2 regions of the Leptothrix mechoopdaensis genome follow, and region 1 is predicted to be linked to the other one. Evidence: riboswitches for the same ligand, from Rfam matches in the RefSeq annotation. Region 1 holds a riboswitch; the other holds the start of a gene.
What was found. Region 1 has a riboswitch for thiamine pyrophosphate ahead of ACWA7K_RS10495 (FAD-dependent oxidoreductase). Riboswitches for the same ligand answer to the same signal wherever they lie in the genome.
Positions count from the first base shown of each region.

Region 2: another riboswitch for thiamine pyrophosphate. It lies ahead of ACWA7K_RS06835 (purine-cytosine permease family protein); the one in region 1 lies ahead of ACWA7K_RS10495 (FAD-dependent oxidoreductase).

Region 1 is NZ_CM132699.1:2,395,889-2,406,254, forward strand. It holds gene ACWA7K_RS10480 (IS110 family RNA-guided transposase) at 544-1,500, shown strand; gene ACWA7K_RS10485 (hypothetical protein) at 1,813-2,448, opposite strand; gene aroE (shikimate dehydrogenase) at 2,554-3,387, shown strand; TPP riboswitch at 3,435-3,572, shown strand; gene ACWA7K_RS10495 (FAD-dependent oxidoreductase) at 3,646-4,887, shown strand; gene thiS (sulfur carrier protein ThiS) at 4,874-5,122, shown strand; gene ACWA7K_RS10505 (thiazole synthase) at 5,145-5,951, shown strand; gene ACWA7K_RS10510 (thiamine phosphate synthase) at 5,992-7,647, shown strand; partial or broken gene ACWA7K_RS10515 (NIPSNAP family protein) at 7,793-8,290, opposite strand; gene ACWA7K_RS10520 (acyl CoA:acetate/3-ketoacid CoA transferase) at 8,319-9,941, opposite strand; gene ACWA7K_RS10525 (acyl-CoA dehydrogenase family protein) at 9,925-10,366, opposite strand, start outside.
Region 2 is NZ_CM132699.1:1,543,067-1,553,432, reverse strand. It holds gene ACWA7K_RS06845 (hypothetical protein) at 418-1,791, shown strand; gene ACWA7K_RS06840 (fibronectin type III domain-containing protein) at 1,809-4,742, shown strand; TPP riboswitch at 4,864-4,975, shown strand; gene ACWA7K_RS06835 (purine-cytosine permease family protein) at 5,060-6,364, shown strand; gene ACWA7K_RS06830 (YncE family protein) at 6,335-7,669, opposite strand; gene ACWA7K_RS06825 (creatininase family protein) at 7,716-8,561, opposite strand; gene thiD (bifunctional hydroxymethylpyrimidine kinase/phosphomethylpyrimidine kinase) at 8,612-9,505, opposite strand; gene thiE (thiamine phosphate synthase) at 9,523-10,167, opposite strand; gene thiM (hydroxyethylthiazole kinase) at 10,179-10,366, opposite strand, start outside.

The DNA of each region.
Region 1 (10,366 bases):
CCTACCCTCTCCCGCAAGGGGAGAGGGAGTCTTGCCCCGTGTGATCGGTTTTGTTGGCGGTGGCTCATTTGATGAGCCACTCAAGACGACACGACGCCTCTTCAGCGCGACACCCTTCCAACCGCGTCCTCCCTCTCCCCTTGCGGGAGAGGGACCGAGGGTGAGGGGTCTCCTGCCCGACGCGCCAGCCCGCCGAACAGCAAATGCGTCGCCGGAGGGCGACGAGGAGTGAACCCCTCACCCTACCCTCTCCCGCAATGGGAGAGGGAGTCTTGCCCCGTGTTGATCGGTGTTCTTGGCAGTGGCTCATTCGACGAGCCACTCAAGACGACACGACGCCTCTTCAGTGCGACACCCTTCCAACCGCGTCCTCCCTTGTATCTTTGAGCCTCGGACCGGCCCGGGATCCCGACATCCCTCAGGGCCCTGAAGTGAAGCCCGTGGGAGAGCACTGGGCACACCCGAGCCGGACCGTCCTTCTCCGCAGCCCGAACGGTTGTTGGAACATGCAGTTCGCATAGACAAGGATGGGAGTGAGAGGACGTGTCCGACTCTGTGTTTGTGGGAATCGATGTATCGAGCCAGACCCTCGAAGTGGCCAGCACGGCCGAATCCAGGACCTGGCAGGTCAGCAATGACGGCGCTGGTATCGAGCAGCTGGTCCAGCAGTTGACGGCCTTGCGCCCTGAACTGGTGGTGCTGGAGGCCACCGGCGGCTACGAGTTCGAGGCCGCTTGTTCGCTGCAGGCCGGCGGCCTGGCCGTGGCGGTGGTCAATCCGCGCACGGCCCGCGACTTCGCGCGTGCGATGGGCGCACTGGCCAAGACCGACGCGCTGGACGCGCGCATGCTGGCCTTGTTCGCCCGCACCTTGCACCAGCGTCCGGATCGCGAGCGCTTCATCAAGCCGCTGGCCGATGCGGAGTTGCAGCGCCTGCAGGCGCTGGTGCTGCGACGGCGCCAGCTCGTGCAGATGCTGACCTCCGAGCGCCAGCGCATGCGGCTGGCGCACGTGGCCGCGCGGCCCAGCATCGAACGCGTCATCGAGTTCCTCAAGCGGGAACTGGGCGACAGCGATGCGGATGTGGCCAGCCATGTCCAACGCCACCACGCCGAGCTGGCTGCTGCGCTCACGAGCGTGCCGGGCATCGGCGCGGCGAGCGTCGCGGTGTTGCTCGCGGAGCTACCCGAACTGGGTCAGCTCGACCGACGTCGCGCGGCCGCGCTGGTGGGCGTGGCACCCCTGAACCGCGACTCCGGCCAGATGCGCGGCCAGCGTGCCATCTGGGGCGGACGCGCCGAAGTGCGCCGCACGCTCTACATGGCCACCCTCGTCGCCGTCCGCCACTGCGCCGTCTTCCGCGTGTTCTACGAACGCCTGCTGGCCAACGGCAAGCGCAAGAAGGTCGCTCTGGTCGCGGCCATGCGCAAGCTGCTGGGCGTGCTCAACGCGATCGCCAAACAGCGTTCCCGCTGGGTGCCGATGCTTCATGACACTTGACCTTCAAGACGGTTGCTCTCCCCTTGCGGGAGAGGGACCGAGGGTGAGGGGTCTCCTGCCCGACGCGCCAGCCCGCCGAACAGCAAATGCGTCGCCGGAGGGCGACGAGGAATGAACCCCTCACCCTACCCTCTCCCGCAAGGGGAGAGGGAGTCTTGCCACGTGTTGATCGGTATTCTTGGCAGTGGCTCATTCGATGAGCCACTCAAGACGACACGACGCCTCTTCAGCGCGACACCCTTCCAACCGCGTCCTCCCTCTCCCCTTGCGGGAGAGGGACCGAGGGTGAGGGGTTCCCCACCCACGCCCCGATCACAACGGAATCGGCACCAGCCTCATCCGCATCCCCGCATCCGTCACCTTGAAGTCACCCGGCTGCAGGCCCAGCAGCTTGATGCCCTCGCGCAGGCGGTCGTCGAAGCGGTGGACCTCGTGGTCCTGCAGCACGTCTTCCACCACGCGCGGGCCGACGCGTTCGACGGCTTCGGCGATGCGGCCGGGCAGGCCGGCGATGCTGAAGGTCTCGCCGCGCACGGCGTCGAGGCGCACGGTGCCGTCGCTGGCCTGGTAGCGCAGGCCGGTCGAGAAGGTCAGGTTGCCGTCGAAGGTGCGGCGGGTGAACAGGGTCTCGTCGACGCCGACGTCGCAGCCGAAGACGAGCTTGTTGTCCGACGGGCGCAGCTTGAGCTTCGGGCGCAGCAGGTGCAGGTCGAAGATCTCGCCGACGCGGCGGGTCAGCGGGAAACGTGGCGCGACGGCGTTCAGCAGGTCGGTCTGGCTGAGGTTCCATTCGCGCTGGAGGCCCGACAGGCCTTGCGCCCCTGCGCTGGCGCAGCCGCCCAGGGCCAGCAGCGGGGCCGAGCCGGCCCAGGCGAGGGCGCGCAGCAGGTGGGTACGGCGGGCCGGGTCGGCGGCTCCGCGACAATCGAGGTCGGTCGGGTTCTTCATGCGGCGATTCTGTCGCCTTGGAGGCCCGGCAGACGGCTCCGGACCCCGCGCTGGAACCACCGGATACACCTCCACACCTGAACTCACGCTCCGCAGACGCACACGATGGACCGCTACGTCATCGCCGGATTCCCGGTCAAGCACAGCCGCTCGCCGGCCATCCACAGCCGCTTCGCCGCCGAGACCGGCGAGCCGGTGCAGTACGACCGGCTCGAGATCAGCCCCGGCGAGTTCGCCACGCAGGTGCGCGCCTTCGCGGCCGCCGGCGGCAAGGGCTGCAACATCACCGTGCCCTACAAGCTCGAGGCCTGGCAGGCGGCGGTCCACCGCACGCCGCGCGCCGAGCTGGCGCATGCGGTCAACACGCTGCGCTTCGACGCCGACGGCTGGTCGGGCGACAACACCGATGGCGCCGGGCTGGTCCACGACATCACCGTCAATGCCGGCGTGGCGCTGCGCGGTGCGCGTGTGCTGCTGATCGGTGCCGGCGGCGCCGGGCTGGGCGCGCTCGGGCCGCTGATCGAGGCCGGCGTCGCCGAGCTGGTGATGGTCAACCGCACCGTTGCCAAGGCCGAGGAAGCGGTCGCCCGCCATGCCGCACTGGCGCGCCAGCACGGCGTGGCATTGCGGGCCGGCGGCCTGGACGAAGCCGGAGTCGGCCATGACGTGGTCGTCAACGCGACGTCGGCCAGCCTGGCCGGTGCCGGCAGCCCCGTGCCGGCCGAGACCCTGCGCCCCGGCTGCCTGGTGCTGGACATGATGTACGGCCCGGCCGCCCGGCCCTTCCTGGCCTGGGCGCGCGAACACGGCGCCGTCACCCGCGACGGCCTGGGCATGCTGGTCGAGCAGGCCGCCGAGGCGTTCCGGTTCTGGCGCGGCAAACGCCCGTCGACCGACGGCATCCTGGCCGCGCTGCGCGCCGAGGTCGACGCCAGCTGAGGCTGCACCGGCCGTCTTGACGCCCCGCCGCGACGCCCACCACAATCCGCGTCGCTCCGGGGTGCCCCCGGTTCGAGCCAGGTCCTGCGAGGCCTGCCGATCCGGGCGCTGAGATGGCCGAACAGGCCGAACCCGCTGTACTTGATCCGGTTCGTACCGGCGGAAGAAGAGCGAAGCGCACGCACCCGAGAGGTCCACCACCCGGTGACCTTCACGGGCGACCTTCGGAGCCCCACACGCTTGCGAAGGACCCGCCCGATGACCCCCGCCCCGTCGACCGAATCCCCACGCCGCATCGGCATCGCCGGTGCCGGCGTGCTCGGCCGTCTGGCTGCGTGGGCCTTGGCGCGGGCCGGTCATGCGGTCGAGGTGTTCGACCCTGCGCCCGGCCCCGGTGCCCGCCACGACGGCCGGGGCGCGGCCGGCCAGACGGCGGCCGGCATGTTGAGCCCGCTGGCTGAGCTGGACAACGCCGGGCCCGAGGTGGCCGCGCTGGGCTGGCGTTCGCTGGACCTGTGGCAGGCCGTCGCCGACCGTCTGGCCGATCACCCCGCTGCCCGCGACGCCGCCGCACAGGCGCGCCACAGCGGCCTCACGCTGGGCCTGCAGGACGAGCCGACGCCCGTGCCCGCCGACACCTTCGGCCCGATCGGCCTGCGCCGCGCCGGCAGCCTGCTGCTGGCCCATGGCAGCGACCTGGGCGCGGCCGAACGGGTGCTGAGCCGCGTGCGCGCCGGTGCCGGTGCGCGCACCGACGGGCCGCAGCCACGGCCGCTGGACCGCGCCAGCCTGCGGGCGCTCGAACCCGCCATCGACCCCGCGCTGCGCGCCTGGCTGCTGCCCGACGAGGGCCAGCTGGTGCCGGCCATGATGCTGGCGGCGCTGGCCGCGCCCGACATCGGCGTCATCGACATCACCTGGCATTGGGGCCAGTCGGTCGACCAGGTCGAGCCCGGCCTGCTGCGCCATGCCGATGGCCGCGTGCATCGCTGCGACCTGGCGCTGGACCTGCGCGGCCTGGGTGCACGCCTGGACCCGCACGCGCGGCTGCAGGACCTGCGCGGCGTGCGTGGCGAGCTGGTCTGGCTGCATGCGCCCGGCCTGCGGCTGGACCGCCCGCTGCGGCTGCTGCACCCGCGCCACCGCGTCTACATCGTGCCGCGACCGGGCGAGCGCGTCGTCATCGGCGCCAGCGAGATCGAGAGCGAGGACCGCTCGCCCGCCAGCCTGCGCAGCGCCGTCGAGCTGATGGCCGCCGCGCACAGCGTGCTGCCGGCGCTGGCCGAGGCCCGCATCGTCCACCTGGAGACCAACCTGCGCCCCGCCCTGCCCGACCACGAACCGCGCATCGACGCACACGACGGCCTGCTGCGCATCAACGGCCTGTTCCGGCATGGCTGGCTGATCGCGCCAGCGCTGCTGCAGGACGGCCTGCGGCGCGTCGGTCTGGGCGCCGCGATGGACACGCTGATCGATGGAACATCCGATGAACACGCCTGAGACCGTGACCGTGACCCCGACCCTGAACCTGACGCTCGACGGCCTGAGCCTGAGCGCACCGGCCGGCACCACGCTGGCCGAGCTGCTGGCGCAACACCCGGCCAGTGCGGCGCTGGCGCCCGAGCGTTACGCCACGGCCGTCAACGGCCAGTTCGTCGCACGGGCTCAGCGCCTGAGCCACCCGCTGCAGGACGGCGATGCCGTCACGCTGTTCCAGGCCATCGTCGGTGGCTGAACCGCACATCGAAGGACACGACATGAACAGGATCCCGTCCCAGCCGTGGACCGCCTACGGCGTCACGCTCGACAGCCGGCTGCTGCTGGGCACCGCCGGCTACCCGTCGCCGCAGGTGCTGCACGACGCCATCGCGGCCAGCGGCACGCAGGTCGTCACCGTCGGGCTGAAGCGCACGCTGGCGGCCGGCGGCGACAACGGCCACATCGCGGCGATCCGGCGTGCGCTGGTCGAACAGGGCGCGCGGCTGTTGCCCAACACCGCCGGCTGCCGCACGGCCGACGAGGCGATCACGCTGGCCCACATGGCGCGCGAGCTGTACGGCACGACCTGGCTGAAGCTGGAGGTCGTCGGCGACGAACACACGCTGCAGCCCGACCCCTGGGGCACCGTGGAAGCGGCCACCACGCTGGTCCGCGACGGCTTCGACGTCTTCCCCTATTGCACCGACGACCTGGTGACCTGCCAGCGCCTGCTTGACGCCGGCTGCCAGGTGCTGATGCCCTGGGGCGCGCCGATCGGCTCGGGCCAGGGCCTGCTGAACCCGTGGGCGCTGCGCACCTTGCGCGAACGCCTGCCCGACACGGTGCTGATCGTCGACGCCGGCATCGGCGCGCCGTCGCATGCGGCGCAGGCGCTGGAACTGGGCTTCGATGCGGTGCTGCTGAACTCGGCCGTCTCGCAGGCCGGCGACCCGGTGCGCATGGCCGCCGCCTTCGGTCAGGCCGTCCGCGCCGGCCGGCTGGCACGCGAGTCCGGCGTGATGGCGCCGCAGGACATGGCGGTGGCCAGCACGCCGGTCGGCGGCCGGCCTTTCCTGATCGGTTGAGGGCATGACCTTGGCACCGTCCCGACCGCAGGCTCAGTCGATGAGCCACCCTGCCCTGCACCTGCCGACGTCCTGGTGCGACGACCCCCGTGTGGCCGAGCTGGCCCGTGCCTGCGACATCGAGGTCGTGGACGACACGGCGATCGACACGCCGCAGATCAACGGCCGCCCGACCGCGCCGCCCGCCTTGTCCGACGATGGGCGTTACCTGCGATTGAACACGCCGCACGCGCAAGGCCGGCTGTGGCTGCCGGCGCCCGTCCACGTTGACGATGCTACGCGCCGCCTCATCGCGACGGCCCATGCCTGCGGCCTGGCACGCGGCTTCGTCGAGGCCGATGCCGCCGTGATCGCCGCGATGGCCTTGCAGGCCGCCGCTTCCGGTGCCGCGTTGCAAGGCTTCCTGCAGGACCCGGCGAACCTGCCGATGCTCGATGGCGCCGACGATGTCGAGCCGCCCGCGCCGCGCGCCGCTCCGCCCTTCGGCCCCGGCCTGTATGCGCTGGCCGATGACGCCGCGCGGGTCGAGCCGATCCTGGCGCAGGCCAGCGACGACCTCTGCGCGCTGCAGCTGCGCATCAAGCGCGAGGCCCATGCCCATCTGGACGATGCCGCGTTCGAGGCCCATGTGCGGGCGCAGGCCACGGTGGCCGCCGATGCGCTGCTGGCGCACCGGGCGGCGGATGCGATCGTGCTGGTCATCAACGACCACTGGCGGGTCGCCGGCCAGCTGATCGCGCTGTGGCAGGGTGATCCGCGCCGCCGGGCCGTGCGCATCGGCGTCCACCTCGGTCAGGAAGACCTGGCCGCGCTGGGCCGCGACGGCCGCGCCGCCTTGCGGGCGCTGCTGCACGCCGATCCGCAGCGGCCGGTCGCCCTGGGGCTCAGCTCGCACAGCCTGTGGGAACTCGCCCGTGCCCGTGCGATGGGCCCGGCGGTGATCGCCTGCGGGCCCGTCTGGCCGACCTTGACCAAGGCGATGCCGTGGCGCCCGCAAGGGCTGGACAACCTGGCCTGGTGGACGGCGGTCGCGGGCGTGCCGGTGGTCGCCATCGGCGGCATCCTGAGCCCCGCGCAGCTGCGCTCGGCGGCGGCCACCGGTGCGCCGGTCGCCTGCCTGGTGCGCGCGCTCAGCGACGAGGGCCTGGCGCAGTGGTCGGCCTGGCAGGACGCCTGGCAGGCCGGCCGGCGCGAGGCCCAGTCCCGCACCGAGGCGCCGGGCTGGCCGCACCCGAGCCTGCCCGGCCCGTTCGAACCCGTCGCCACGCCGCGCCGCAAGGGCATGCCGGCCGATCCGAACAAGTACAAGGTCGAGAACCGGCCCAGTGCGATCGACGGCACCGGCGCCTTCGCCGGCGAGGACATCCCCGCCTACAAGAAGATCGGCGAGATCCGCGGCGAATCGATCAGCGTGCGCGAGGCGCGTCAGCGCGTGAAGGGGCAGGCGCGGATCATGATGGTCGAGATCAGCGACAAGCGCGCGATCGACGCGACGCAGTCGACCGACCCGCTGCGCTACACCAACCACTCCTGCCAGCCCAACACGGTGCTGCGCATCCGCGGCGGCCGGGTCGAGATCTACGCGATGCGCGCCATCGCGGCCGGCGAGGAACTGGTGGCCGACTACGGCGAGACGCACCACGAGGGCCGCCTGACCTGTCGCTGCGGCGTGCCGAACTGCCGGGGCGCGCTGTAGCGTCGGCGCCCCGACGGCTCATTTCATCGGCGAGAACGGCGTCGGCGTGCAGACCCAGGAGGTCATCTTGGTCAGCGACGCCGGGCCGCCCTTGGGCTGGCCAGACGCCTTGCTTGACGGCATCGGCGCGCACCTGCGAGCGCTGCTCCAGGCTGTCGTAGGCCCAGATGTTGAGGAAACGCGGCTGCTCGCCGTCCAGCGCGGTGAAGGCACCGACCAGCGGCGACATCGCGTGGCGCGCCGGCACGGCCTCGCGCCAGGCCTCGATGGTCTGGCCCATCAGGCCCTGGCGCAGCCCGTAGGTGCGGAACTCGTACCAGCGACCCTGCGCGCCGGCCTGTGGCTGCGGCAGGAACGGGAACAGCGCGTAGCTCTCGGAGCGCAGCGACAGCAGCCATTCGGCGCAGCCGAGCGGATCGCTCGACAGCAGCAGCTTCTGGCGCGCGGCCATCAGCGCGTTGGCGTCGTCGAAGGCGCGCAGCACCAGCACGCGGCTCAGCTCGCCGATGTCGGACGCGAAAGCGCCCAGCAGCGTCCCGCCGGCCTCGGGCAAGGCCTTTTCCAGCGCGGCGTAGACGGATGCGTTGCTGAAGACCTTGATCTCCAGCGTGGTCAGTTCGTGGATGACGGTGGGCGTCGACATGAGGGAAGTCCGATCAACAAGGGTGAATTCAGGCCAGGGCCGCCCGGGAGGCCAGCGAACCGTGGCCGTCGTCGTGCTGCAGGAAGTGCGACGCCGGCATGACCGCGAGGTCGGCGGCGATGCGGGGCGTGAAGTCCATCTGGTCGAGCACGTCGCGCTGCAGGTCGATGCCCGGTGCGATCTCGAACAGCTCGACGCCACCGTCGACCAGCCGGAAGCTGGCGCGTTCGGTCAGGTACAGCGCGGTCTGTCCGCGTTGCAGCGCCTGCGGGCCGCTGAAGGTGATCTGCTCGACCGCGCGGACCAGCTTGCGAACCTGGCCCTGGCGGACCACGCGCATCTGGCCGTCGCCGGTCGCGAGCTGCACGCCCTTGGCCGCGAAGGTGCCACAGAACACGACCTTGCGGGCGTTCTGGGCGATGTCGATGAAGCCGCCCGGACCGACCGCCAGACCGCCGAGCTTGGAGACGTTGACGTTGCCCAGCGCATCGAACTCGCCGAATCCCAGGAAGGCCAGCTGCAAGCCGCCACCGCCGTAAAAGTCGAACTGCGTCGGGGCATCCAGCATCGCGCTGGCGTTGCGGGCGTAGCCGAACAGCACGCCGTCGAGCAGGCTGCCGCCATAGGTGCCGTGTTCGATGGTCTGGTGGATGCGGCCGAGTTCACCGCGCCGCACCACCAGCTTGGCGACCGCATCGGGCACGCCCACGCCGTAGTTGACGACCGCGCCGTCGACCAGCTCGCAGGCGGCACGGCGGGCCACCGCCAGGCGTTCGCTGAAGGGCTCGTCGGGCAGGACCTCGGCGACCGCCGCCGCGCGTGCCGCGCCGGTCAGCTCGCCCGACAGGCTGGCGTCGAACGGGATGTCGTAGCTGGTGCGCTGTTCCGGGTCGACCACGATGGCATCGACCCATGACGCCGGGATGCGCACCTCGCGGGCCTTCAGCGCGCCACGCGGCAGGCGTTCGCGGACCTGCACGATGACGCGCCCGCCGCTGTTGCGCGCCGCCAGCGCGATGGCCTGGGCGTCGAGGTTGGCGGCCTCGTGCTCGAAGCTGATGTGGCCGTCCTCGTCGGCGGCCGAGGCCCGCACGATCGCGACGTCGACGCGGTAGGGCTTGTAGCGCAGGTACTCGCGGCCATCGAGCGTGATGACCTCGGCCAGCTCGTCGCGGGCGGCCTCGTTCATGCGCCCGCCGCCGTGGCGCGGATCGCAGACGGTGCCCAGGCCGACGTGCGTGATCAGCCCCGGCTGGCCCGCACCGATCGCACGGAACAGCTGCGACGACACGCCGCCCGGCAGGATGTAGGCCTCGATGCGGTTGTCGCGTGCGAGCTGCTGCATGCGCGGTGACCAGACCCAGTGGCCGCCGATCACCTTGCGCACCAGCCCTTCATGCGCGAAGCAGTTCATGCCGCGCGTGGCCTTGTCGCCGATGCCCAGCGCATGCACCGCCGTCAGGCCGCGCGGCGCGCCGGTCGACAGGAAGCGGCGCTCGATCGCCTGGAAGACGCAGGTCGCCTCCATCAGGCCGCCGCCACCACCCATCAGCGCGACGGTCGCGCCATCGGGGATCAGCGCCGCTGCAGCGTCGGCGCTCATGAACTTGTCGTGCGGGCTCATCGCGTGAGCCTCAGCGGTGGACGTCATGCAGCGCCGCGCCCTTCTTGCCCAGGCTGCGCGCGATGACGGTGCGGTGGATCTCCGAGGTGCCGTCGAAGATGCGGTAGATGCGGGCATCGCGGTAGTAGCGCTCGATCGGCAGCTCCTTGCAGAAGCCCATGCCGCCGAAGACCTGCACGGCGCGGTCGACCACACGGCCGAGCATCTCGGCTGCATGTACCTTGACCATCGCGATGTGGTCGCGTGCATCGATGCCGTTGTCGATCATCCAGGCCGCCTGCCAGACCATCAGCCGCGCGGCGTTGATGTCGATGACGCTGTCGGCCAGCAGCTGCTGGATCATCTGGAAGTCGGCGATGCGCGTGCCGAACTGCTTGCGGTCCTGCGCATAGGCGCTCATCTGCTCCAGCACGTGGCTGGCCTTGCCGACCGCACGGGCGCCGACCTGCGCC
Region 2 (10,366 bases), 850 kb from region 1:
AGCGACCACCCATTTGAGGGTCAGTCCTAAGCCCAACATGGGGCATCTCCACCACCACACGTGGATCAAATGCCCAAATAGACGGGTCTCTTTCCCACTCTTCCGTCGATTGCTGTCTGGGACACCCAACCGAGTCAACCTGGGGCAACACGTTCACCACGAGCAATTCTTCACACAGTTGCATCTCAATGTTTTGTTGTGTTCTGTTCAGGAAGGATGGCTTAAGTCTTGCGAATCTACGGTCGATGTCAGACCCGTGCTGTGCCGTCCGACACCCCATCCAGGGTGTCCCGGTCGCCCTTCAGAGGGAGCAGGGCGCAGGTTCCGGCAGCAGTTCGACAGGAGAGAGAGGTGCCCGGTTTCGCGGCCGGGCACTCAACCGCTAACCAACCCTCACGGGGGAAGAAGATGAAAATCATGAAGCGTCACACCCTGGCCCAGGCAGCCGTCCTTGCCGCCAGCGCGCTGGTCAGCCAGTGGAGCCTGGCCTGCCAGTTCAACCAGGCCACGCCGTTCACGGCCGGCCCGATCGCCGTCAAGCCGGCCACCGGCTCCTGGGGCGGCCCGTTCTCGGAATGGGTGGTGGACTCCAACGGCGTCGGCCTGAAGCTGTGCACGACCAGCGTCACCAACGACGGCAACCCGCCGCCTTGCTTCTATGACCCGGTCAACCCGGCCAACGCCTACACCCAGTCGCTGAACCGCGGCGGCGAGGCGTTCTACTTCCTGGCCGACAGCGTCTTCACGACCAACGACGGCACCGGCGCCCTGGCGCTGGACGTCGTGATCGTGCAGGGCATCGAATCGGCCTTCCTGAGCGACCCGCCCGCCCCTGGCTTCGAGACCCAGTTCTCGCGCCTGCGCACCCGGGTCAACGTCGCCAAGCCCGGCATCTATTACGTCGAGACGCCGTGGGGCAAGACCCGCTACCCGGTGCCGGCCAGCGCCATCCTGCCCCCGGGCAACGGCCAGAACCGCTCGGAAATCAGCGAGCCGATCGACATCACCTTCGGGCCGGGTTCCAACCCTGGCCTGGTGACGCCCTTCCTGCTCGCCACGCCGGAAATCCCCGGCTTCGGCAAGGCCCAGGGCTACATCGGTGACGGCCTGACGCTGACCAACGTCACGGGCAGCCCGTGCGGCCAGAACAGCGTGCGCATCACGGCCTTCCAGATGGACGACATCACGCCGCTGGACATCAACGGTGGCTCGAACGTGGTCAACAACACCACCTTCACCGTGATGGGCACCCTGGCGCCCGCCGCCGCCGTGCCGATGTCGATCGGTGCCGCCTACTACACCCGCAAGCAAGGCGGCACGACGGTCAGCGTGATGGTCGACGGCAGCGCCAGCTCAACCGCTGCGGCCTCGATGATCGTCAACATCGGTGGCTCGACCGCCCCGATGGTGCGCGACGGTGCCCGCTTCTACGCCAGCGTGCCCTTCTTCGGCGCGACGCTGCCGACCAGCGTGACCGTGACCGCCACCGATCCGGGCCAGCCCTCCACCGACAACACCCAGACGGCCACCCTGACGGACCTGGTGACGATCACCAGCGCCGTCGCCACCTGCACGGCCTCCACCAACCTCTGCCAGCTCCAGGTCAACGCTTCGTCCAGCGACGACGGCAGCAGCACCGCCGGTGCCCCGGCGCTGAAGCTCGCCAATGACGGCACGCCGCTGGTCAACGGCAGCGCGACGACGCTCAACGCGGCCGTGCCCGGTGTGATCACCGTGCGGTCCTCGTTCGGCGGCAGCGCCAGCAAGCCCGTGACCATCGTCAACCAGTGATCCGGAGCCACAACATCATGAAGCGCAAACTCATCGTCACCCTGGTGGCCTCGGCCCTTGAGCTGTATGCCGCCGCCGCCACCGCCCAGGTCGGCTCCTGCGACCTAGTCGGCACCTCCAAGTCGGCCAACATGGCCAGCCCCGTCACGGCGGGCCCGCTGAACCCGGTCGACGGTTTCCCCGAGTACGTGACCGATTCGACCGGCCTGTCGGTCCAGCGTTGCCTGGACGCCAACTGGTGCTTCTTCGACCCGATCGTCGACACCGACCCGTTCTCGATCCAGATCGGTTCGGGCGGCGAGGCCTTCTATTGGGGCGCTGACGCGCTGCTGGCGGACAACACCGGCAAGGCCGTCTTCCGCCTCGTGATGGCGGCCGAGACCGCCTTCCTGCAGGCCGGCCCGAACGGTGAGCCGATCAACGGCTCGCAGTTCCCCTTCCTGCGCCTGCGTTACGTGTTCGACGCGCCGGCCGACGGCATCTACACGCTGAAGCACCCGTACGGCACGGAAGAGTTCGAGGTCGTCGGCGCCACCGGCAACCGCGACATCTTCACGACCTACGACCGCGGCCTGAACGCCGGCCAGATCACGACCGGCAACGTCGGCCCGTTCATGAAGTCGGTGTTCATCCCCGCGACCGGTTTCCTGGGTGATGGTGGCGCGCTGGCGGCACCCGACCTGGCGACCGGCGCTCCTTGCCACGCCAACGCCGACGGCTTTGCCACGGTGACGCTGTCGGGCGTGACCGCTGGTGGCGCGCCGATCGACTTCGGCGGCGGCCAGACCGTCCTGTCGACCGACCTGTTCGCGATCCAGGGCCGCGTCTACGACGGCCGCGTCCAGACGCCGCTGAACAACCGCCGCCTGACCTACAGCCGCACGGCAGCGTCCGGTCAAGTCGAGGCCTTCGCAAGCTCGACGACGCCCGCGACCGTCACGGTCCAGAACGGCCCGACCGTGCCCGGCACCGTCGCCGGCATCACCGCCGTCACGACGCTGGCACACAGCAACCTGACGCCCGACGGCGCGACCGCCGCCGAAGGCGTGAACTCGCGTGCCGTCGGCGTGGCCGCGCTGCCGCCGGTCGTGACGATCACCGCCGACGACGCATCCCTGGCGGCCGGTGTTCGCCAGTTCGACCCGACCGCCGAGCACATCCGTCTGGTGGACTTCGTCGACATCGCCTCGGCCGACTACGACCCGAACACCCACATCCTGACGGTCCAGGCCGCCTCGGGTGACAAGGTGGGCAACCCGGTCCTCGCGGTCCGCGGCCTCGGCAACATCGATCCCGCCACGTCGACCTTCCGCCTGACCACCGTCGCGCCTCCGGCCGTCGTGAACGTGGACTCCGCCAACGGCGGCACCGCCTCGACGACCGTTCGCGTGATCACCTCGGTCCCGCCGGCGGCGCCGCTGAACCCGACGTTCGACTTCGCCACGGCCAACACGCTGACGCTGCACTGGACGGACAACTCGGACAACGAGTCGGGCTTCAAGGTCTACACCGTCGACGGCGCCGGCGTGCGCACGCTGCGCGGCCAGACCGGCCCGGGCGTGGCCCAGCTGACCATCTCCGGTCTGGCGACCTCCACCTCGTACACGCTGCAGGTGGATTCGTTCAACTCCGTGGGTTCGGCCAGTTCGACCACGATCGTGGCCAGCACGATCGCGCTGCCGGCGCAGCCTGCCTCGGCCAACTTCGTCTTCAGCACCTCCGTCCAGCGTCAGCTGGACATCGGCTGGGCTGCGGTCGCGGAAGCCACGAGCTACCAGGTCTACAAGCGCATCGGCACGGGTGCCTACGCGCTGCTGGCCACGGTTCCGGCCACGCAGACGTCCTACACCGACGGCGCGGGCGCGGCCAGCACGGCCTACACCTACCAGGTCGTCGCCCTGCGCAACATCAACGGCATCACCGACAGCAGCGTGGCGACCACCACCACGACGCAGACCTCGGTGGGCGCCCCGACCTCGTCGGCGATCACCGGCATCACGGTCTCCGGCAACACGGTCACCGTGAACTGGAACGATCGTTCGTCGAACGAGACCGGCTTCCAGCTCTACCGCATCCCGGTGGTGAATGGCACGGCCGGTACGCCGGTCGCCATCGGCGGCGTGATCACGCCGACCAATGTGGCAAGCACCGCCAACCCGATGTCGGTGCAGGACACCAACGTGCCGGGCGGCAACTACCGCTACCGCGTGGACGTCCGCAACTGGGCCACCACGGTCTCGAGCAACGTCTCCCCGGCTGCCGGCGCCAACCCGAACACGGTCGCCGTGATCGAGCTGAAGGCCGTGACCAACCTGACGGCCACCATCAACGGCAGCCCGACGCTGGCATGGACCGACAACTCGATCAACGAGTCCGGCTATCGCGCCGCCCGCTCGCTGGCGACGGTCGCTGCCGATGGCACGGTCACGTTCGCTGCGGCCACCAACCTGGCGCAAGCAGCCAACTCCACGGGCTTCCGTGAAGCGAACGCGCTGACGGCCAACCGGACCTACCGCTACGTGGTGACGCCGCTCAACGGCGCCACCGTCGGTCCGGCTGCCACGGTCTACACGTTCACCAACGCGCTGCCGACGCCGAATGCGCCGACCTTCTCGCTGAACAACGCCTCGGGCGTGACGGTGACCTGGTCCCTGGGTGGTGGTGCCAGCACGCTGTCGGTCGGTGGCTACGAAGTGCAGCGATGCATTGCCAATGCCGCCGGCACGGCTTGCGCTGCGGGTCAGACCGCCGCCAAGCTGAACGGGACGGCGGTGAACACCGCCGGCACCGTCGACGGCCGCGCGACGCTGACCTTCCGCGACACCACGGCCGCAGCTGGTACCCGTTACCGCTACTTCGTGCGTGCCGTGGGTGGCGCTGGCGTGAACAACGCCGCAGGCAACGCCCTGGTCGGCCCGCTGGGTGCCGGTGCCAGCGTCCTGAAGAACTGACGATCGACCGCACCACCGGCCTCCGTGAGGGCCGGTGCTGCGTGACCCCGCGAATTGCCGCCTGGCCTCACCGCCAGGCGGTTTTTTTTTGTCGATCGGCGTGCGCTAAAGTCGCGCCCTCGTTCTTTGCTGGGGGTGTTGCTCCCGGTCCCCTGCGGACCGGTGGCGACTGAGAAAGTCCCTTTGAACCTGATTGAGGTAATCCTCGCGCAGGGAAGCATGGAACAGGGTCGACACGCCCTGCCCTCGCGGCTCGGCCGGCCCTGTTGCCGCTGACCTGCCATCGCTCAACCAACACTCGCTCACGGGTGACCACGATGGCCGACACACCACACGACTCCTCTCTCTCTCCCTCGCCCGCCGCAGCCTTGCCGCGTGTCTTCGGGCTGCGCGACCACGCGGCGCTCTGGTTCAGCCTCGGCGTGGGCCTGCTCGTCATGCAGGTCGGCGCCTACCTGGTGCCCGCGATGGGCACGCAGGCGGCCTTGCTGGCCATCGTGGTGGGCAGCATCGCCGGGGCCGGCCTGCTGGCCTGGACGGCGCAGATCGCCTGCGAGCGCGGGCTGTCCAGCGCCGGGCTGATGTCGATCACGCTGGGCCGCCACTTCGCGCGCCTGCCGGTGGTCCTGAACATCGTGCAGCTGCTGGGCTGGACCGCCTTCGAGCTGGTCGTCATGCGCGACGGCAGCGCCGCCATCGTCCGGCAGGTCACCGGCCTGGACGCGGGCTGGGTGCCCTACGCGGCCACGCTGCTGTGGGGCGGCGTGCTGCTGCTGCTGGCGCGCGGCTCGATGCTGACACTGGTGCGCCGCTTCATCGGCCGCTACGGCCTGCCGCTGGTGATCGCCTCGCTGCTGTGGCTGACCTGGCAGTTCGTCGGCATGGCGCAGGCACAGGGCTTCGCGGCCTTCTGGAACCGCGCCGGCACCGGCGAGATGAGCACCATCGCCGCCGTCGACCTGGTCATGGCGATGCCGGTGTCCTGGCTGCCGCTGGTGGCCGACTACGCCCGCCACGGCACCAGCGCCAGCGGCACCCGCCGCGGCACCTGGCTGGGCTATGCGCTGGCCAACACCTGGTGTTATGCGCTGGGCGTGCTGGTGGTGAGCGTGTCGCAGCCGGGCGTTGACCTGGTCAGCACGCTGCTGCTGGCGCAAGGCGGCCTGATCGCGCTGGGCCTGATCCTCGTCGACGAGATGGACAACGCCTACGGCGACGTCCATTCGGGCTCGGTGTCGCTGAACTTCCTGTCACCGCGCCACGGCCTGGCCGGCTGGGGCATGGTGATGGCGGCGGCGTCGACCGCCGCCGCGCTGGTGCTGCCGATGCACAGCCTGGAGCCCTTCCTGCTGATGCTCAGCTCGATCTTCGTGCCGCTGTTCGGCGTCGTGATCTCGCAGCTGGCCGGCCGCTCGCCGGGTCATCAGGCGGCGATTGCCTGGGGCCCGGCGCTGGTCTGGGTGCTGGGCATCGCCACCTTCCACCTGGCGCCGCAGGTCGTGCCCGACCTGGGCCAGGCGATCCCGAGCCTGCTGGTGACGCTGCTGCTGGGCACGCTGCTGCGACTGCTGCAGCAGCGTTCGGGCTCCGGATCAGCGCAGGTTGCCGGTGTGGCCGAGTGAATAACGGCCCGGCTGGGGCCACACGGTCAGGCCGTGCGGTTCCAGCCCGACCTTGACCTTGGCGACCTCGCCATTGCCGGTGTCGATGCGGTAGACCTCGTCGTCGTAGCGCCCGGCCAGCCACAGCCAGCGGCCGTCGGCGCTGACGTTGCCCATGTCGGGGCTGCCGCCGCCGGGGATCGGCCAGCGCTTTACCACCGCGCCCTGCGCGAAGTCGATCACCGCGACGCTGCCCGGGCCCTTGCGCGGGCCGTGGATCTTGTGGGTGCCGCGGTTGGCGACGTAGAGCTGCTTGCCGTCGCGGCTCGGGTAGAGCCCGTGGGCGCCGATGCCGGTCGAGATGAAGCCCGTTTCCTGGAAGGTCGCGACGTCCACCACGTGCACGCCGTCGGCGTCCATGTCGGCGACGTAGAGCGTCGAGCCGTCGGGCGACAGGCGGATGTCCTGCGGCATGCTGCGCGTGCTGGTGCAGATGTCGTCGGGCGGTGCGTCCTTGAAGGCGGCGCCTTCCTTGTAGCGCAGCTCGGGCATCTTCAGCTTGAGCATGGCCGTCACCTTGCGTTCGACCAGGTCGATGCGGGCGATGCTGCCGTTGAACTCGCAGGTGAACCAGGCCGTGCGGCCGTCGATCGAGAAGTCGGCGTGGTTGATGCCGCCGCAGTCCGGCGTGTCGATCGCGTACTGCACCGCCATCGTCTTCGGATCGCGGAAATCGAGCCGGCGACGCGCCTCGGCCACGACGATGGCCGAGCGGCCGTCGGGCGAAAAATACAGGTTGTACGGATCGTCGACCGCAATCGCCTTGCCCGGCTTGCCGGTGGCCGGATCGACCGGCGTCAGGCTGCCGGCATTGGTGCGTTCGGCGTTGTTGGCGACCCAGAGCGTGCGCAGGTCCCAGGACGGCACGACGTGCTGCGGCGACAGGCCGACGCGGTATCGGTCCACCACCTTCATCGTCTCCGGATCGATCACGCTGACGTCGTTGCCACGCAGGTTGGGCACGTAGATGCGCGCGGGCAGGTCCTTCAGCGCCGGATCGAGGCGCTCGGCGCTGGTGCCGGCGTAGAGGTTGCGCGCATCGGGCAAGGCCGGCACGCCGGGCAGGTAGTCGACGGCAGGGGCCGCCGGGGCGCTTGCCGCTGCCGTGGCACCGGACGCCGCCACATCCGCGGCGGAGGCCGAGGTGATCGGCGTGTCACCCGAGCCGGATGAGGGGCCGCAGCCGGCCAGCAGGGCGGCCAGCGCCAGCGCGGAGAGGATCAGCGGAGTCGGACGGGACAGGTTCGGGAGCTTTCGGTCGTTCATGGACAGCGGCAAGGTGGGTTCGGGATGGGGGTTCTGTCTGCGGATCTCAGGCGCCGGCCAGCTGGCGGCGCAAGGCGGTCAACGAGGCGTCGAGCACGGCCTGCACGCCCAGCCGCCCCAGCTCGGCGGTGGCGCCGCGCGGGTCGCCGGTGACGCCGTCGGCATCGGGCCGGACCTGGGCCAGGCGCCCCTGTCGGACCGAGGCCGGATCGAGCGCCAGCGACAAGGCGGTGTCGGCCAGGCCGGCGTGTTCGCCGATCTCGGCCGGGCGGTGGCCGCGGGCCTTCAAGGCCTCGACGTAGGCGGTCTGGGTGGCGCGGTAGTACTCGGTCAGCGCGATCACGCGGGCGCCGGACAGGCCGTGCGGCCCCGCCTTCGACAGGCGCGCCGCGACGGCCTGCAGGTTGGACTGGTAGCCGCCGTGGTCGCCCAGCAGGACGAGGTGGCGCAGGCCGTGGCGGGCGTAGCTGCGCACCGTCGCCTCCAGCACCGCCTCGAACACCGGCGCCGGGATCGACAGCGTGCCGGGGTAGCGCATGTGCTGGGTCGGCGGCTCGATGGCGCCTTCGGGCACATGGGCCAGCACCGGCGCGACCAGCGTGCGGCCGAGCGCCTGGGCGATCTGGCCGGCGAGTGCGCGGACGCGCGTGTTGTGCTTGCCCAGCGCCAGGTGCGGGCCGCTCTGCTCGATCCCGCCAACGGGGATCAGCAGCGTGGTCGAGCCGGTGGCGATGCGCTCGCGCAGCTCGGTCCAGGTCAGGTCCTCGACGTGGACCGAGCTGGCGCCGGTGGCGTCCGCTGTCGACGTTGCCGCTGCGGTCGGGGCCGCCCAGGCGGTGGCCAGGCCAAGGCCGGCCTGCAGGCCGAGGCGGCGCATGGGGTTGGCGGACATCGTCGTCATCGGGCTCGTCGCTTCGTGGGGCATCAGGGGGCGCGATCGTGTCACGGTGTCCTGACCGGTTCCTTGACAGCGGGCAGGACCACGCTGGCCAGCGGCGCGTGACCGTGGTTCAGCGGCCCGTGGCCCGATCCGGTGGACACGTCGGCCCCGGCCGCGATGGCCGCCAGGATGTAGCGGCGTGCACTTTGCACGGCCTGCCCCAGATCCTGGCCCAGCGCCAGGTGGCAGGCGATGGCGCTGGACAGCGTGCAGCCGGTGCCATGGACGTTGCGGCTGGCGATGCGCGCGCTGCGCAGGCGCAGCGGCTGGCGGTCGTCGGCACCCTGCAGCAGCAGGTCCTCGACCACCTCGCCGGGCAGGTGACCGCCCTTGAGCAGCGCGGCCGGTGCACCCAGCGCGACCAGCGCACGGGCGGCGTCCTCCAGCGCGTCCAGCCCGTCGATCGGGCGGCCCAGCAGCAGCTCGGCCTCGTCCAGGTTGGGCGTGATCAGCGTGACCAGTGGGAACAGCTCGCGCACCAGCACCGCCACGGTCTCCTGGGCGATCAGGCGGTCGCCGCTGGTCGCCACCATGACGGGGTCCAGCACGACGCGGGTCAGGCGGTGGCGGCGGATCGCGTCGGCCACCACCCGCACGACGGCCGGGTCGTGCAGCATGCCGATCTTGACCGCGTCGACGCCGATGTCCTCGATCACCGCGTCGATCTGCGCGGCCAGGATCTCCGGCGGCAGCGCATGGATCGCGCGCACGCCGATGGTGTTCTGCGCGGTGATCGCGGTGATCGCGGTCATGCCGTAGCAGCCCAGCGCGGCCATCGTCTTCAGGTCGGCCTGGATGCCGGCGCCGCCGCCGCTGTCGGAGCCGGCGATGCTCAGCACGCGGGCATAACGTCGCAGCGGCGTGGCTTGCCCATCGGGCGTCTTGTTCGTGTTCATCGGGTGTCCCGGGAAGTTCAGGGGATCAGGCAGGCGCGCAGCCGCGCGGCGGCGGCCTGCGGATCGTCGGCCGCGCAGATCGCGCTGACGACAGCCAGGCCGTCGGCGCCGTGGCGCAGAACCTCGGCCGCATTGCCGGCGTGCAGGCCGCCGATGGCGACCAGCGGCAGGTCGGTCGCGGCGCGCAACGCGGCCAGGCCGTCGAGCCCGAGCGCCGGTGCCGCATCGGCCTTGGTGGACGTGGCGAAGACGGGGCTGGCGCCGAGGTAGTCGACATCGGCCGGCAAGGCATCGAGCTGCGCCAGCGACTCGATCGACAGGCCGACGATCGCGTCGGGCAGCCAGCGGCGCACGTCGTCGACCGGCACGTCCGACTGGCCGACGTGCACGCCATCGGCGCCGCACAGCAGCGCGATGTCGAGCCGGTCGTTGATCAGCAGCGGCACGCCGGTGCCCGCCAGCAGCGCCTTCAGGGCCCGCGCACGGGCCAGGAAGTCGCGGCTGTCGAGCGTCTTCTCGCGCAGCTGGACCATGCCGACGCCGCCGCGCACGGCCGCCGCGACGACCGCCTCGACGCCACGCGGCCCGCACAGCGCCGCATCGGTCACGAGGCAGAGGGCATGTGACGGCTGCCAGCGCGTGGCACGCAGCGGACGGCTCACGCGCACCGGCCTCAGGCCGCCTCGCCCGCGCCCGGGCCGGCCAGACGCAGGCGGCTCAGGAAGGTCGACTCGTCCAGCAGATGCAGCGCGTCCAGCAGTTCGACCTGCATGCGGCCGACGCCACCGCCGGCGGCCTGGGCGCGTTCGGCAGCCCATTCGCCGACGACGCCCATCACCGCCATCGCCGACGCGGTCGCGC